2 regions of the Ligilactobacillus animalis genome follow, and region 1 is predicted to be linked to the other one. Evidence: predicted binding sites of a transcription regulator. Region 1 holds the regulator's gene; the other holds the start of a gene.
The links. The regulator LexA, encoded in region 1, represses DNA repair genes until DNA is damaged. The targets are predictions, from matches to a motif close to CNAACANNTGTTNG.
Positions count from the first base shown of each region.

Region 2: a site for LexA is predicted at 3,527-3,540, ahead of GSR62_RS06710 (replication-associated recombination protein A). Genes of this name have one in related genera too.

Region 1 is NZ_CP047141.1:881,329-888,872, reverse strand. Features, by position in the region: gene GSR62_RS04450 (lysophospholipid acyltransferase family protein) at 1-226, shown strand, start outside; gene GSR62_RS04445 (YneF family protein) at 275-499, opposite strand; gene GSR62_RS04440 (DUF896 domain-containing protein) at 580-876, opposite strand; gene lexA (transcriptional repressor LexA) at 1,041-1,664, shown strand; gene recN (DNA repair protein RecN) at 1,749-3,428, opposite strand; gene GSR62_RS04425 (arginine repressor) at 3,487-3,945, opposite strand; gene GSR62_RS04420 (TlyA family RNA methyltransferase) at 3,966-4,793, opposite strand; gene GSR62_RS04415 (polyprenyl synthetase family protein) at 4,808-5,686, opposite strand; gene GSR62_RS04410 (exodeoxyribonuclease VII small subunit) at 5,791-6,018, opposite strand; gene xseA (exodeoxyribonuclease VII large subunit) at 6,015-7,358, opposite strand; gene folD (bifunctional methylenetetrahydrofolate dehydrogenase/methenyltetrahydrofolate cyclohydrolase FolD) at 7,358-7,544, opposite strand, start outside.
Region 2 is NZ_CP047141.1:1,354,079-1,361,622, forward strand. Features, by position in the region: gene rlmD (23S rRNA (uracil(1939)-C(5))-methyltransferase RlmD) at 1-519, opposite strand, end outside; gene GSR62_RS06695 (hypothetical protein) at 519-1,082, opposite strand; gene GSR62_RS06700 (pirin family protein) at 1,167-1,589, opposite strand; gene GSR62_RS06705 (MarR family winged helix-turn-helix transcriptional regulator) at 1,682-2,086, opposite strand; gene GSR62_RS06710 (replication-associated recombination protein A) at 2,169-3,485, opposite strand; gene GSR62_RS06715 (zinc-binding dehydrogenase) at 3,640-4,677, opposite strand; partial or broken gene GSR62_RS06720 (NAD(P)H-binding protein) at 4,695-5,345, opposite strand; gene GSR62_RS06725 (diacylglycerol kinase) at 5,538-6,560, opposite strand; gene gatB (Asp-tRNA(Asn)/Glu-tRNA(Gln) amidotransferase subunit GatB) at 6,589-7,544, opposite strand, start outside.

The DNA.
Region 1 (7,544 bases):
CCCGATCGTTCCTGCCGTTTACCAAGGGCCCTTGACCTTAAAAACACTCTTTAGCCGTAAAAAGACAACTGTTCGCTTTGGTGAACCGATCTACGTTGATCGCAAAACTAAATTGACCGATGAGACCCAAGCAACGATCATCAATGAAATGGAACAAGCCTTTACCAAACTGGACAAAGCGATCGATCCAAACTTCCACTACATCGATCCTACAACAAAAAAATAACTAAAAATAGGTTGGACTCGCAAGTCACAACCTATTTTTAGTTTTAAATTACTTTTTAGACATATTTTGCTTCATTGAAGCCATCATTTGATGAAGTTTCTTTTCAGAAGGCTTTTGCCCCATCTGAATCATCATCGTCCGCAACATCTGTTCATTGATCGGCGGATTTTTCTTCAAATAGTCTTCCATGTACTTACGAGCAGCAAAGAAACCACCAACAAAGCCAAGGATAAGCGCTAAGACTACAAGTACGATCCAAATTCCAGTAGACATTTCAGCACCCCCTTCTCATTATATTCATTCAACTACTTATTCTACACAAGTTATCCTTAAAAATAAAGCGTTAAACGGCTTTAATTATCACGCAAACCACGTTCACGTTGGATCTTTTTGACCTTTTCTGGCGTAACTTCATTGCCATCTTTATCGTAGACTTGTAACATTTCTACGTGACTACGGAAGTTTTCTCTAAACATCGCTAAGTAAGTCTTACGCAATTCTTGTTGTTCTTCTTTTTCAGCTTCTGTTAGCGTGCCTTCTTTTTTCTTTTTAGATAATTCATTGATGCGATCGATCAGTTCTTGGGGGATCGCACCTTTTTTTGCTTCCGTCGTTTCTGACGCTTGTTCTAATTTTTCGTCTTTTTCCATGTTAAATTCCTCTTTTCCAAGATGATCTATCATTTATATTCTATCTCAAAATTTTAAGAAAGTCATTAACTTAGTCACTTTCTCTAGATAAAGCAAACGCTTGTTTGTAACTGTTGGTTTTCTATGTTATAATTACCCTATAAAAATGTATTGAGGTGTTCAAAATGACAAAAGCATCCGAAAAAAGACAGCTAAACATTTTGCGTTTTATCTACAATACAGTTGAGAGCAAAGGTTATCCACCGACTGTACGCGAGATCTGCCAAGCAGTCTCCCTTTCTTCGACCTCAACTGTACACGGTCATTTAGCACGCTTAACTAAGAAAGGCTTTCTTAAAAAAGATCCTACTAAGCCACGGGCAATGGAAGTTACTCCAGCTGGTCTAGACGCTTTGGGGATCAAAACGACCTTAAATGAGATCCCCGTTGTCGGAACGGTAACTGCAGGGATGCCGATCTTAACCGTTGAAGAAACAACTGATTATTTCCCATTACCACCTAATTTAAGCGATGCCAATGATTTGTTCATGTTGAACATCCGTGGTGAAAGCATGATCGATGCTGGGATCTTAGATGGTGATCAAGTTATCGTTAGAAAACAATCTGCTGCTGACAATGGTGATATCGTGATCGCCATGACCGAAGACGATGAAGCAACGTGCAAGCGATTCTACAAAGAAGACGGATATTTTAGATTACAACCTGAAAATGAAACGATGGATCCGATCATCTTGGATAATGTCGTAATTTTAGGCAAAGTCATTGGGCTCTACCGTGATATGATCTAAAGTCAATATTTTAGCAACTAGGAGTTTACCGACTTCTAGTTTTTTTATTCAAAAAAAAGATGCCTCAAAGTGCATCTTTTAGAACTATTTACTTGCCTTAGCCATTTTTAGCAATTCTTCTGCATGTTCTAGCGTCAAAGTCGTGATCGAAGAACCCGATAACATTCGGGCTAATTCTTCGATCCGTTCCTTATCGTTTAAGATCGTCAGCGAAGTTTCAGTCCGACCATTAGCTACATGCTTAGCAATAAAGTAGTGATGGTCTGCCACAGCTGCGACCTGTGGTAAATGCGTGATACACAACACTTGCGAATTAGTTGCGATCTGACTGATCTTTTCTGCGATTGCCTGGGCGACGCGCCCACTGACTCCAGTATCGACCTCATCGAAAATAATACTCGTCACACCCTTATTTTGGGCAAAGATCGTCTTTAGCGCGAGCATGATCCGCGACAATTCACCACCAGAAGCGATCTTTGCTAAAGCGCCCATTTCTTCTCCGGGGTTAGTTTGAATGTAAAATTCGACCCGATCAAGCCCAGTCTCAGTCAATTGCCCGTTCTCTGGTAAAAAACGTACTTCAAAAACAGCTTTATCCATATAAAGCGCACTTAATTGCTGATGTATCTCATTTTCAAGGCGTTTAGCAGTCTGTTTGCGTAACTCGCTGATCTCTAGTGCTAATTCTTTTGCCTTGGCGTGAGCTTCTTTGACCTGTTCGACTTGCTGCTCTAAGTTTTCATCGCTTTGTTGCATCGTTTCAAGCTCGTGTTTTATCTTATCGTAATAAGCCAAGATCATTTCGATCGAATCACCATATTTACGCTTGAGCTGATGGATCGTTTCGAGCCGTGCCTCAATTGAATTTAGCAGTTCTTCATCCCACTCCAGATCACTTAATTGCCCTGAAACTTCATGTGCTGCATCTTGCAGATTATAAAAAGCATCAGAAACCTTTTCGTAGATCGCGGCTAATTCAGAATTGAACTCAGCCACATCTTCTAATTCACTCATGACATTTCCTAGAACGCTCATCACATCTAATTCTTCACCATTTAGTGCTTGATAACTCATCTCTAAGGCGTGATGGATCGTTTGATAATTATCTAATTGACGTTTTTGTTCTTGGAGCTCTTCTTCTTCGCCCTCGTGTAACTGCGCCTCACTGATCTCATTAACTTGAAATTGTAACATATCGAGTCTTTGAGCCCACTCATGCGCATTTTTCTCGCGTTGCTCCAGTGCTTGCGAAAGGCGACGATAATTGGCATAAAGTGCCTGGTATTGTGTCAATTTAGCTAGGATCTCAGGCTGATAATTATCAACTAGGGCTAAATGGCGCTCAGGATCCATCAATTCTTGATGCTCATTTTGTCCGTGGATATCGATCAAGGTTTGCCCTACCTGCCGTAATGTGCCCAAATTAACCAAAACACCATTTATCCGGCAAACATTTTTACCACTGCGATAAATATCGCGTTGTAAGATCAAAACGTCATCTTCACATTCGATCCCAAATTCATCTAAAAGCTCATATGTGCGCGTCGCTTTAGGAATGGTAAATTGCCCCTGGAGTAACGACTTATTAGCTCCCTTGCGGATAAAATCACTCGAGCCACGTCCACCTGCTAGTAGTCCTAAAGCATCGATAATAATAGATTTACCAGCCCCTGTTTCACCAGTCAAGACCGTCATATTCGTTCCAAAATCAACGGTCAACTGCTCAATAATTGCAAAATCACGGATCATTAATTCTTGTAACAAAGTACTTTCCTGCTGTTGCTAAGAGTAACAGTTTTTCCTTTCCCAAAATCTAAAAGTCCTATTTATCATCGATCAAAGCCAATAATTTACGCTCGATCTGCAATGCATCCTCATTTGAGCGTGCAAAGAGCATGATCGTGTCATCATCGCCTAAAGTAGCAAAGACTTCATCATAGTTCATTTGTGAGATCAAGCTCGAAAGCGCTGGCCCATTACCAGGCAAAACTTTGACCATACATAGATCACGGTGACAGTCAGAAACAAGATAGGCGTCACGCAAAACTTTCCTTAGTTTTTTTTCGGTATTATCCTTCTTGGTCGTCGGTAAACTATACCGATATGATCCATCTGGCGTTGGGACTTTGATCAACTGCATCTCTTTTACGTCACGTGAGATAGTAGCTTGAGTCACTTCAACTCCCTTAGCTGAAAGGAGACTAACAAAGTCTTCTTGCCGATAAATCGCATTATCCTGGATCATTTTTTTAATAATTCGTTGTCTATCTTGTTTTCTCACTGAGAAATCATCCTTCCTACCTACTTATCTTTTTGATGAAGTAATGTTTGATGGGCTTGTTTGATCACCGCACTTGGATCGACATTCGCACTGATCGTTGCAGTCTCTGAGGTTGAACGCAAATGAACTAAAAATTCAATATTTCCTTCACCACCCGTGATCGGTGAAAAATCAAGGTCTAAAACATCATAGCCTGCTTTGACAGCAAAAGCGATCAACTCTTGGACTACTTCTAAATGAACCTTTTCATCCCGAACGATCCCATGCTTACCGACCTTTTCACGCCCCGCCTCAAATTGAGGCTTGATCAAAGCCACCACGTCTCCGCCCGGCTCCAAGATCGCATGTAAAGTCGGCAAAATAAGTTGTAAAGAAATAAAAGAAACATCGATCGTCGCAAAATCAGGGCGTCCAGCAGTAAAATCTTCTAATTTACTGTAGCGAAAGTTAGTATTCTCCATCACAACGACTCGCGGATCTTGGCGCAACTTCCAAGCTAATTGATTAGTTCCCACATCGAGAGCATAACTCAACTTAGCCCCTTTTTGTAAGGCGACATCAGTAAAGCCCCCCGTAGATGAACCAATATCAAGGACTGTCTTATTTTTGGTACTTAGTTTAAAGACTTTGAGCGCTTTTTCAAGCTTTAAGCCACCACGACTAACATAAGGCATTTTTTTACCCTTAAAATGTAATTTGACACTTGGATCGATCTTTTCACCTGGTTTATCTAAGCGTTCTTCATTTTCACCTAAGATCTCGCCTGCCATAACTGCACGTTTTGCTTGTTCGCGTGTCTCGAATAGACCCTGCTTGACCAATAATACATCTACACGTTCTTTTTTCATACTTACATCCTTACTTATAATTTAAAATACTCTAGCACTTGACGCAAAAGAGAAGTCTCAAAACCACTTCCGGCTAAAAACTCAAGTTGATCTTTTGCTTGTTCCAACGTATCAGCTAGCGCTTGCTTAGCTCCCTCTAGTCCTAAAAGGCGCGGATAAGTATTTTTATTTTCCGCCACATCCTTATTAGCTGTCTTACCCAACTCGGCAGTCGTCGCCGTTACATCTAAAATATCGTCATAGATCTGAAAGGCTAGACCAAATTTTTGGCCAAAAGTAACTAATGCCTGCTCTTGTTTTGGAGTCGCTCCACCTAAAATGGCACCGGCAAAACAAGCATACTCCAACAATTGTCCGGTCTTGTTTTTATGGACTTGCATCAACTCAGCTAAAGTCAACGTGGTCTTTTCACCTAAGATATCACTGGTTTGGCCTGCGACCATCCCATTTGCCCCTGCAGCTTTGGCGAGTTCAGCCACCAAGGTAACACGTTTTTTAGGTGACAGCTTTGTTTTAGCTATCCAACCAAAAGCCTCAGTTAAAAGGGCATCACCTGCTAAAACCGCTATATCTTGACCAAAAACTTTATGATTTGTCGGTTTTCCCCGTCGGAGATCATCATTATCCATCTCAGGTAGATCATCATGGATCAAAGAGTAGGTGTGCAGAAATTCTAAACTTCCCGCCACACTCAAAACATCTGGATCGATCTTTTTGCCTAAACTTTGACAGATCAACATGATCAAAAGCGGTCTGATCCGCTTACCACCCGCTTCAAGCGAATATTGCATAGCTGCTTGTAGCGTCTTATTCTCAGTAAATTGCGCCAAGTAATGTCGCATATGCTGTTCAAGCAAAGGGATCATTTTATTTTGAAAAGTTGCTAACTGCATTTTTCACTCTCTAGGTATGGGATCATCAAGAAAACCTAGATTCCTTCCTTGTTTACTTTAACAGTATTGCTCCCACCAAATTTCTCACAATACACAGCTAAATCTCAGTCATTGTTTGCTTCAAAGACGACTTCTTGACCTTCTTCGTTGATAACTTTGGTCAGAGTATCCTCGGCATTTTGGAGGGTCTCTTGTAATTTTTTACTCAAAGCTACCCCTTTTTGGAATTGTGCTAGCGCTTCTTCTAAAGGAACATCGCCTTGCTCAAGTTTGCCTACGATCGCTTCTAACATTTGTAATTCTTGTTCAAAAGTTAAATTATTTTCTGTCATTTTTTCTTCATCCCATCAATTTTAGTAACTTTAGCCTTCACACTACCATCGCTCAAATGCAATTTGATCTCCGAACCGACCGTCAGATCAGATGTCTTTTTGATGATCTTTTCATCCGCTGTGACGTAAGAAAAGCCACGTCCCATGACACGTAACGGACTCAACATATCCAAGGCATTAGTAGCCTTTATCAAACGTTGCTCCCTATCACCAACATACTTTTCCGTTGCCCGGAATAGATCTTTTTTGAGTTGTACCACTTGTTGTTTATGCAAGTTGATCGTATCTTTTGGCGAAGAACTCTGCAAACGCGTCATCAACTCCGAAAATGACTTTTCTTTTTGATATAACTGTTCCCGGTAAGCCTGTTTGAGTCGATTCTGGTAACCATCAAGCTTTTGAAGGTAGCCTTCATACAGACGGTTTGGTTGCATAAAAACGTAAGAATTTTGCAATTTTTGTAGCCGTTGGCGGCGTAACTTCAGCATAGCTTGATAACTTTGGATCAAGCGCAACTTATCTTGTTTGATCCGTAAGATCTCGTCTTCTAAGACCGGTGTTGCCAATTCAGCTGCTGCAGTAGGGGTCGCCGCTCTGACATCAGCTACTAAATCAGCGATCGTCGTATCGGTTTCGTGTCCAACCGAAGAAATGATCGGGATCTGGCTTTCAAAGATCGCTCGGGCAACTTTTTCTTCGTTAAAGGGCCATAGATCCTCGATTGAGCCCCCACCACGACCGATAATGATCGTATCAAAATCTCCTCGAGCATTGACCTCTTTTAAACGTCCAACTAATGAATCAGCTGCTTTTTCGCCCTGAACGACTGCGGGAAATAAAACTAGTTGTGCGATTGGATACCGCCGTCTAGTAGTCGTGATGATATCACGGATGACTGCGCCCGATGGACTAGTGATCACTGCGATCCGTTTAGGAAAATGGACTAATGGCCGCTTAGGTGCGCTAAACAACCCTTCTGTGGCTAATTTAGTTTTTAATTGCTCAAACGCTTGATACAAAGCGCCCACACCATCTGGTTCCATCTTCTCGATCGTGATTTGGTAATTTCCACTAGGTTCATACAGATCTACTCTTCCGACCACTAAGACTTTCATTCCATCTTCAACATTGAATTTCAGTTTGTTAAATGCCGATTGAAACATGACTGCATCTATTTTAGCACCATCGTCTTTTAAACTAAAATATTGATGGCGGGGACGCAAACGGAAATTTGAGATCTCACCAGTCAGATAGACACGATTCAAATATGGATCAGCACTGAATTTTCGATGTAAATACTTAGTTAGTGCAGTGACGGTCAAATATTGATCTTTTTCCATTAGCTATTGCTCTTTTCTGCCAATTCAAGCGTTTGTTGCATCAACATCGCGATCGTCATCGGTCCAACGCCGCCGGGAACTGGTGTCAAATAAGCTGCCTTAGTTACAGCACTAGCTTGTTTGACATCACCGACTAATTTGCCGTTAGCCAAACGGTTGATCCCAACATCAATCACAGTTGCGCCT
Region 2 (7,544 bases), 470 kb from region 1:
CACTTCATCGATCCGCTTATCTTGGATCAAGAAGTCTGTTAGTGGCAAGAAATTATGGCTACCGCGCTTGAAAAAGCCAGCTGTCAATTTCCCATCAAGCTCACGGACTGGGACTTGGGCCTTGTTACGATAGGCATATGGTTCTGCCATCCCCAAAGTTTGTTCAACTGCTAGATCGGCTAGATGCGCCTTTTGCAATAAATCACTAACTAATTTTTGTTTGAATTTCAACTGAGCTGGATAAGCCAGGTGTTGTAATGGTGCGATCCCTGTTTGTGAATAAGCTTTGCCTTTCCCCGTCACCCGATCAGGACTGGTCGTTAAGCGTTCGATAACTTTAGCATAACCAAAATTTTTACCGACCTTTAACACATGGAGTTTAACTTTTTCACCAGGTAAAGCATCATCACAAAAAAGTGAATATCCGTCAACTTTAGCGACACCCATTCCTTGATAAGTCAGATCCACGATCTTCGCTTCTACTTTTTGATTTTTAACTACAGGTAATTTCCGTTTCATTACTTATCCTCACTTGTTTTAGTTTTACTTGTTCTTTTAAAAGCTGTCCTTAAATTAGGAAATTTCTTTTCTAAAAAATATGTACAAGCTAAGTTCGACACAGCCGAAAGTTCCCATAAATACCAAGTACTGCCCGTGCTAAAATACTTAAAGATAAAGAGGTCACGTTCAACTTCTTCTTGCAATTTTTCTAAAATCATTTGAAAGCCGATCCCATGCTCAGCTACAGCTTCTAACATGATCCCCACTAAAAAGACCCAAAACCAGCCAATATTATATGCTTTTCCTTTTTTGAGCAACTTGATCGGACGTCCATGTTTATCAAATCTAGTAGTTTCTTTGAGCTCTGCATCCCTTGTCTGATACCAACCTAAGCACACTGCAACTATGCATAAAGCACACATTATCCCTACATTTTTCCAATTCCAAGTAAAGTTAGCTAAAAACATCCAGAAAGCATAGAACGGTAACGTTACAGCCTCTAACCGACTTACCTTCTCAAACTTGAACGCTTTAGAGCACATATACCCAACTGCAAGCAGTAAAATCAAATAAAATTTCATCATCAAACTTCTTTCTTTATCATTATTATCTATTCTACCAAGTCCGGGAACACAAAAAAAGTGGCAAAGCGCCACCATTTTTTATTATTCAGCTACATACTCAAAACGCTTGATCCCACTAAAGTTCCCCGCATAAGTCATTTTTGCTTGTAGATCTGTTAACAATAAGACTAAAGTTGTTCCCGGATACGCCTTGACCCGCTCTAATTCGACTGAGTCCCCGGTTACTGCTTCTCCCTTTGTCAGCTTTTGTCCGTTCACTTTGAGCTTACCTTCCATTACATATAGCCAGGGTCTATATCCCATTAGATTTGGTAAAGTTGTTTTAGTTTGCTTATCAAAATGAGCATTATAGAGATAAGTTGCTTCTCTGATCGTCAAAGGACTAGCCGTATTTTCTGGACCTGCTAACAAATTCCAAGCACCATCACGCGTGATCTTGCGGTCAAAAAATTGCACGTTGGGACTCAGATATTGTTCACGTGGACGAATAAAAATCTGTAACATCTCTACATCCTCATCTGGCGTGGATTCTTGATGTCAAAAGCTTTTACGTCCATTATTGACCGCTTGTTCTTTACGAAAGATCTGCATCTTTTTCATCCCCTCATAGCTAATTTTAACAGTTTTAAAAGTTGCTTTTGGTCGTTTGAATTTAATCCAGCTAATGCCTCAGCATGGGCAGCCTCTAATTTAGGTGTTACCATCGAATATAGCTTACTTCCACGTTCAGCTACAAATAGTTGCTTTGTCTTTCCAACTTGTTTTCGCGTTATCAGCTCTAATTTCTCCATCTTTGTGATGATTTGAGTGATATTTCCCTTAGTCACGATCAAAGTTGTCGCCAATTCTTTTTGTGTACAACCAGCATGATTATATAAATGATTCAAAATATCATATTGTGCGTTGGTTATCCCGGCTTGCTGTAAGACTTCTGCACTGTTTGCCAAAAGTTGCCGTTGTAACTGACTAATACGCATAAAGATCAAACTTTCTCGATTCATCTTACCACTTCCTTACAATTCAATTAGTAAGTTTATATATAAACTATGATCTTGTCAAGTAAAAAAGAGTGGCGCACCACTCTTAAGCTTTATCATGTTGTTGATGCCACGCCTTGATCTGTTCTAAGCGTTGTTTGAAACGGATCTCGTTTCCCTGCTCAGTTGGTAAATAATAAGTATGTCCCACTAAATTATCCGGCATCGTTTGCATTGTAGTCAGTTTGTCTTTAGCAAAATGAGCTAACTCATAACCTTTACCATAGCCTAATTCTTTCATCAGCTTGGTCGTCCCATTTCTGATCTGCAGGGGTACAGGTTCATTTAAAGTCTGTTTGACATCTTTAGCGACTCTTGTAGTTGCTTTATAGACGGCATTAGATTTAGGTGCCAAAGATAGATAGATCACCGCTTGGGTCAAATGCACATTGCATTCGGGCATTCCGATAAATTGACACGTTTGAAAAACATTGACCACTAGATTCAATGCATTGTTGTCAGCTAAGCCGATATCTTCACTGGCAAACCGCAACAAGCGTCGGGCAATATACAAAGGATCTTCACCACCAGCTAACATCCGATTCAACCAATAGATCGCTGCATCAACATCGCTATTACGCATGGATTTATGCAGCGCTGAGATCAAGTCATAATGATCTTCACCGTTCTTATCATATTTGAGCGTCTTTTCCCCTAAAACTTGACTTAACAGATCATCGCTCAGTTCTAAAGTTCCATCTTGGCTGACATTTCCATTATCAACTAACATCTCCAAGGTATTCAAAGCATTTCGCGCATCCCCATCACTAAAGATCGCGATCTGTTCTAATAATGTCTTTGAGGCGGTGAGCTCTTTTTCAAATCCTTCTCGACAAGCACGATCCAATAATTCAACTAATTGTTCTTTCGTCAGTTGCTTTAAGACAAAGACTTTCAATCTGGATAAGAGCGCTGAATTGATCTCAAAAGATGGATTCTCTGTCGTTGCCCCGATCAAAACGATACTTCCATTTTCCACAAATGGGAGGAAAGCATCCTGTTGCGCCTTATTGAAACGATGGATCTCGTCTACGAAAACGATCGTCTTTTGGCCATAAGCAGTATTAGCTTCGGCTTCTTGCATGATCTTTTTGATCTCTTTGATCCCACTTGTGACCGCACTAAATGAGATAAAACCGGCTTTAGTCTGCTTAGCGATAACTTGAGCCAACGTCGTCTTCCCCACACCGGGAGGGCCCCATAAGATCATCGAAGTCACTCGATCTTGCGTGATCAATTCTCGTAAGATCTTACCTGGTCCCAATAAATGCGTCTGTCCGAAAACTTGATCTAAATTCTCTGGTCGTAAACGACTAGCTAGCGGTTCATTAGCTTGGTCCTCAAAGATCGATCCTTGTTGCATGCTCTCACCTCCGTTTATCTGTCGTTTCCATTCTATCATACCGAACATTAGTTTGTAAAAATAAAATCAAAATACTTGTTCTAACAAAAAAGCAGCCAGTTACCTAGCTGCCTAATTGATTTTTTCATAGGTCTGAAGCCCAAAGTACCTTGACCTATTGACTTATGATCAATAATGATTTGATCGCTTCACGTTTATCCATAGCTTCATAAGCGGCTTGGACATCATCCAATGTGAAACGTTTGGTAAAGACCTTACCCGGTTCGATCTTGCCCTCTAAGACTGCCGCTAATAGTACGGCTCGATCATGAGTCGTGACCGAAGCGAGCCCACCGCGTAAACCGATATTTTTCCAAAATAGTTGATTAGAGCTTGGTTCAGTTTGCGGAACGCCTACACGACCGATCACTGCACCTGGACGAGCTACTTGCCCGGCTTGTTCGATCGCTGAAGTTGCCCCTACACATTCTAAAACAGCATCTGCACCCGCACCATCTGTCAATTCTAGTACTTTTTGAACTGCCATATCGCCACGCTCAGAAACGATATCAGTCGCTCCAAATTCACGGGCTAATTTAGCTCGATCTTCATGGTGGCTCAAACTGATGATCCGCTTAGCCCCACGTAATTTGGCACCGATAACGCCACAAAGTCCAACAGCTCCATCACCGATCACAACAACAGTATCACCGGCTTTGACTTCAGCCGTAAAAGCAGCGTGATAGCCAGTTGCCATGACATCAGATAAAGTTAAAAGAGAATTCAACTGGTCATCAGTATAATCAGCTGGTTGACCAGGGATCTTGACTAGGCCCCAATCAGCGTTATAATACCGCAAATATTGACCTTGATAGCCCCCATTACCGCCGGCTTCTTGATTTAAACAGTTACCATCAAAGCCTGCTTGACATGCCGCACAGTATCCACAACCATGGGTAAAGGGGACGATCACGAAATCACCAACTTTGACATTTTTTACATCTACTCCAACTTCAGCAACGAGCCCGATCGCCTCATGACCAACTAAACTGTTAGCTTGACGTTTAGAGATCCCGCGATACCACCAAAGATCTGAACCACAGACACAAGCACGCACGATCTTGATGATCGCATCAGTTGATTTTTGAAGTGTTGGTTTTTCGACTTCCGTAACTTCCATTTTGCCTGGTTCTACAAAGATTGCCGCTTTCATCCTATCTACCCCTCTCATTAATACACTAGACGCTCACTGCCCTCAGTCTTAGGGTCAGCGATGCCCACACTATCATTGACTAAAAATTTTGGATCAGCAATGATCCTTAAGACCACATCCGCAATACTCTTACGCGAACCTGAAACACCGAGATAAGTTTCATCTTTATGAGTGATCTCATAAGCCACTTCACGATCATTTAACCATGAGAGCCGTAAAGTCGTATAGTCTAGACCTGATCTTGCCAACAGCTTATCAGAAATTTCAGCTGATTCCAAGCCAGGTGCAACCATCTCTTTGTTCTAACGCCCAAATTCACCTAAAACTTCATCATAGATCCCTAAAATGTTGGTAAAGACGCCCCGCTTAACACCTGTTTCTTTCATCGCCTCGATCACATATTTAGTTTGATGGTTATCACTAGTATGATCGACCACGCCTACAAAGACTAGATTTTGACCCAAAATAGCTTGTTTGACATCAGCATAATTATTCAAACTGCCTTCGATCAACGTCACACGGTCATTATCTTCTAAAGCTGCCAAACGTTTTTTATCGCGTAAAAATAACGTCAACTCAACATCAGAAAATTCTGGTTCAGTTAAGACACGTTCCTCAACTAAACGTGAAATTTGTCCATTAGCTGCCATGATCAATACTTTTTTCATTTTTCTATTACCTCTTTTGCCCATGTTAAAATATCTTTTTTGTCATCCAAAAACTTCTCTCATTTTACTTTTGAGCATATTATGCTTCCACTTATTTACAAGAATAACTATAAACCCTGAAGTGAACTATAAGGCAAGTAGAAATTTAGATAAAAAAACTCGCTGCTCCATCTTGGAACAACGAGTTCTTAACTACTTATCTAATTTGATATTGTCAGATTCATCGAGTTCTTGGACACCATCAACAAAGTTTTTCTTGGCTTCGTCCATATCTTCATCTTCTTTGACTTCCGTGATCGCCCGTTCTGGGATCTCTTGGGTATTAGCAAAGATCTCAATGTGACGTTTCAAGTTCTTGAATTTCATCGGTGCATCCCCACCGTATTCACCATCGATGTTGATCATCATTTTTTCGTCGACTGGTTTAGCGACCAACTTAGATGTTTTAACATAGAGGATATTAGCGTCGTTGATGTGTTTACCACCGTTTAAGACCATTGTGATCAAACGCATCATTTCTAACAGATTGCTCGTCTTGACCACGATCAAGGTAAATTTTCCGTCGTCTAAACTGGCGTCGGGCACGATCTGCTCAAAGCCACCAACTGAATTAGTCAAAGCTAAGAAAAACATCGATGCTTTTCCGTCATAAACCCCATCATCATATTCAAGGTGCATGTTGATCGGTTTGATCCGTGGCAACAATTCAGCCCCCTTAACTAGGTAAGCCAAATAGCCAAAGAGCGTCTTGAATTCAGATGGCACCGCATATGTCAATTCACTCAAGAGACCACCAGCTGCAATGTTGACAAAATATTTGTCATTAGCCCGCCCGATATCCATCTTGACCGTTTTACCATTGGCGATAACTTTAGCTGCTTCGATCGGACTTTCCCGTGGTATCTTTAAAGCACGCGCATAGTCATTAGTTGTACCGGCGGGAATGATCCCCAACTTTGGCCGATGCTTTAGAGGGGCGATCCCATTAACGACTTCATTGATCGTGCCATCACCACCAGCAGCAATGATCAAGTTAAAGCCTGCTTGAGCTGCTCGTTTAGCTTCATTTTGAGCAGAATTAGGTTCAGGCGTCGTTGCAAAGGCACTCGTTTCATAACCAGCACGTTCTAAAATATTTAAGATCTCAACTAGATCATTTTTTAAAGCTTCACGTCCAGATGTCGGATTATAAATAATTCGGCAACGCTTTTGCATAATTATTCCCTCATGGCGCAGTTTGCGTCTATCTTTCCTTTAAACTTGCCATCAACAATTTATTAACAACTTTAGGGTTAGCTTTACCATGGGTCTGTTTCATGATGTTACCCACTAAGAAGCCAACCGCACGATCTTTACCATTCTTAAAGTCTTCGATCGATTGTTCGTTGTTGTCCAATACTTCATCGATGATCGGTTGCAATTTAGCTGGGTCAGATAATTGTACCATGCCTTTTTCTTCGACCCATGCTTTTGGTTCGGTATCATTTTTGATGATCTCTTTAAAGACCTTCTTAGCGATCTTAGATGAGATCGTTTCATCTTGAATCAACTTGATCATGGTTGCCAAATGTTCTGGGGTCAATGCCGTTTGACCTAACTCAACTTTTTGAGCATTCAAATAAGCACTAACTTCACCCATCAACCAGTTAGCAGCTAATTTAGCATCCGCTCCAGCAGCTACAGTTGCTTCATAGAAATCAGACATTTCTTTTGTTTGCGTCAAGACGCCCGCATCATATTCAGTAATGCCCCAGTCGTTGACATAGCGTTTACGACGAACGTCAGGCATTTCTGGGATCGAACCTTTGACTTCAGCGACCCATTCATCAGAAATATGGATCGGTGGTAGATCAGGTTCTGGGAAGTAACGGTAATCGCTCTTACCTTCTTTGACACGCATCAAGATCGTTTCACCACTTGGTTCATCAAAACGCCGTGTTTCTTGTTGGATCTCACCACCAGCCATCAAGACACGTTCTTGACGCTTAGCTTCATATTCCAAACCTTTTTTCACGTGTTCAAAGGAGTTTAAGTTCTTCATTTCCGTCTTAGTCCCAAACTTAGTTGAACCGATCGCACGAACTGAGATGTTAACGTCAGCCCGCATTGAACCTTCTTCCATCTTCACATCGGATACGCCGGTAAATTGAATGATCTGACGTAAACGTGTCAAGTATGCGTAAGCTTCTTCTGGAGAAG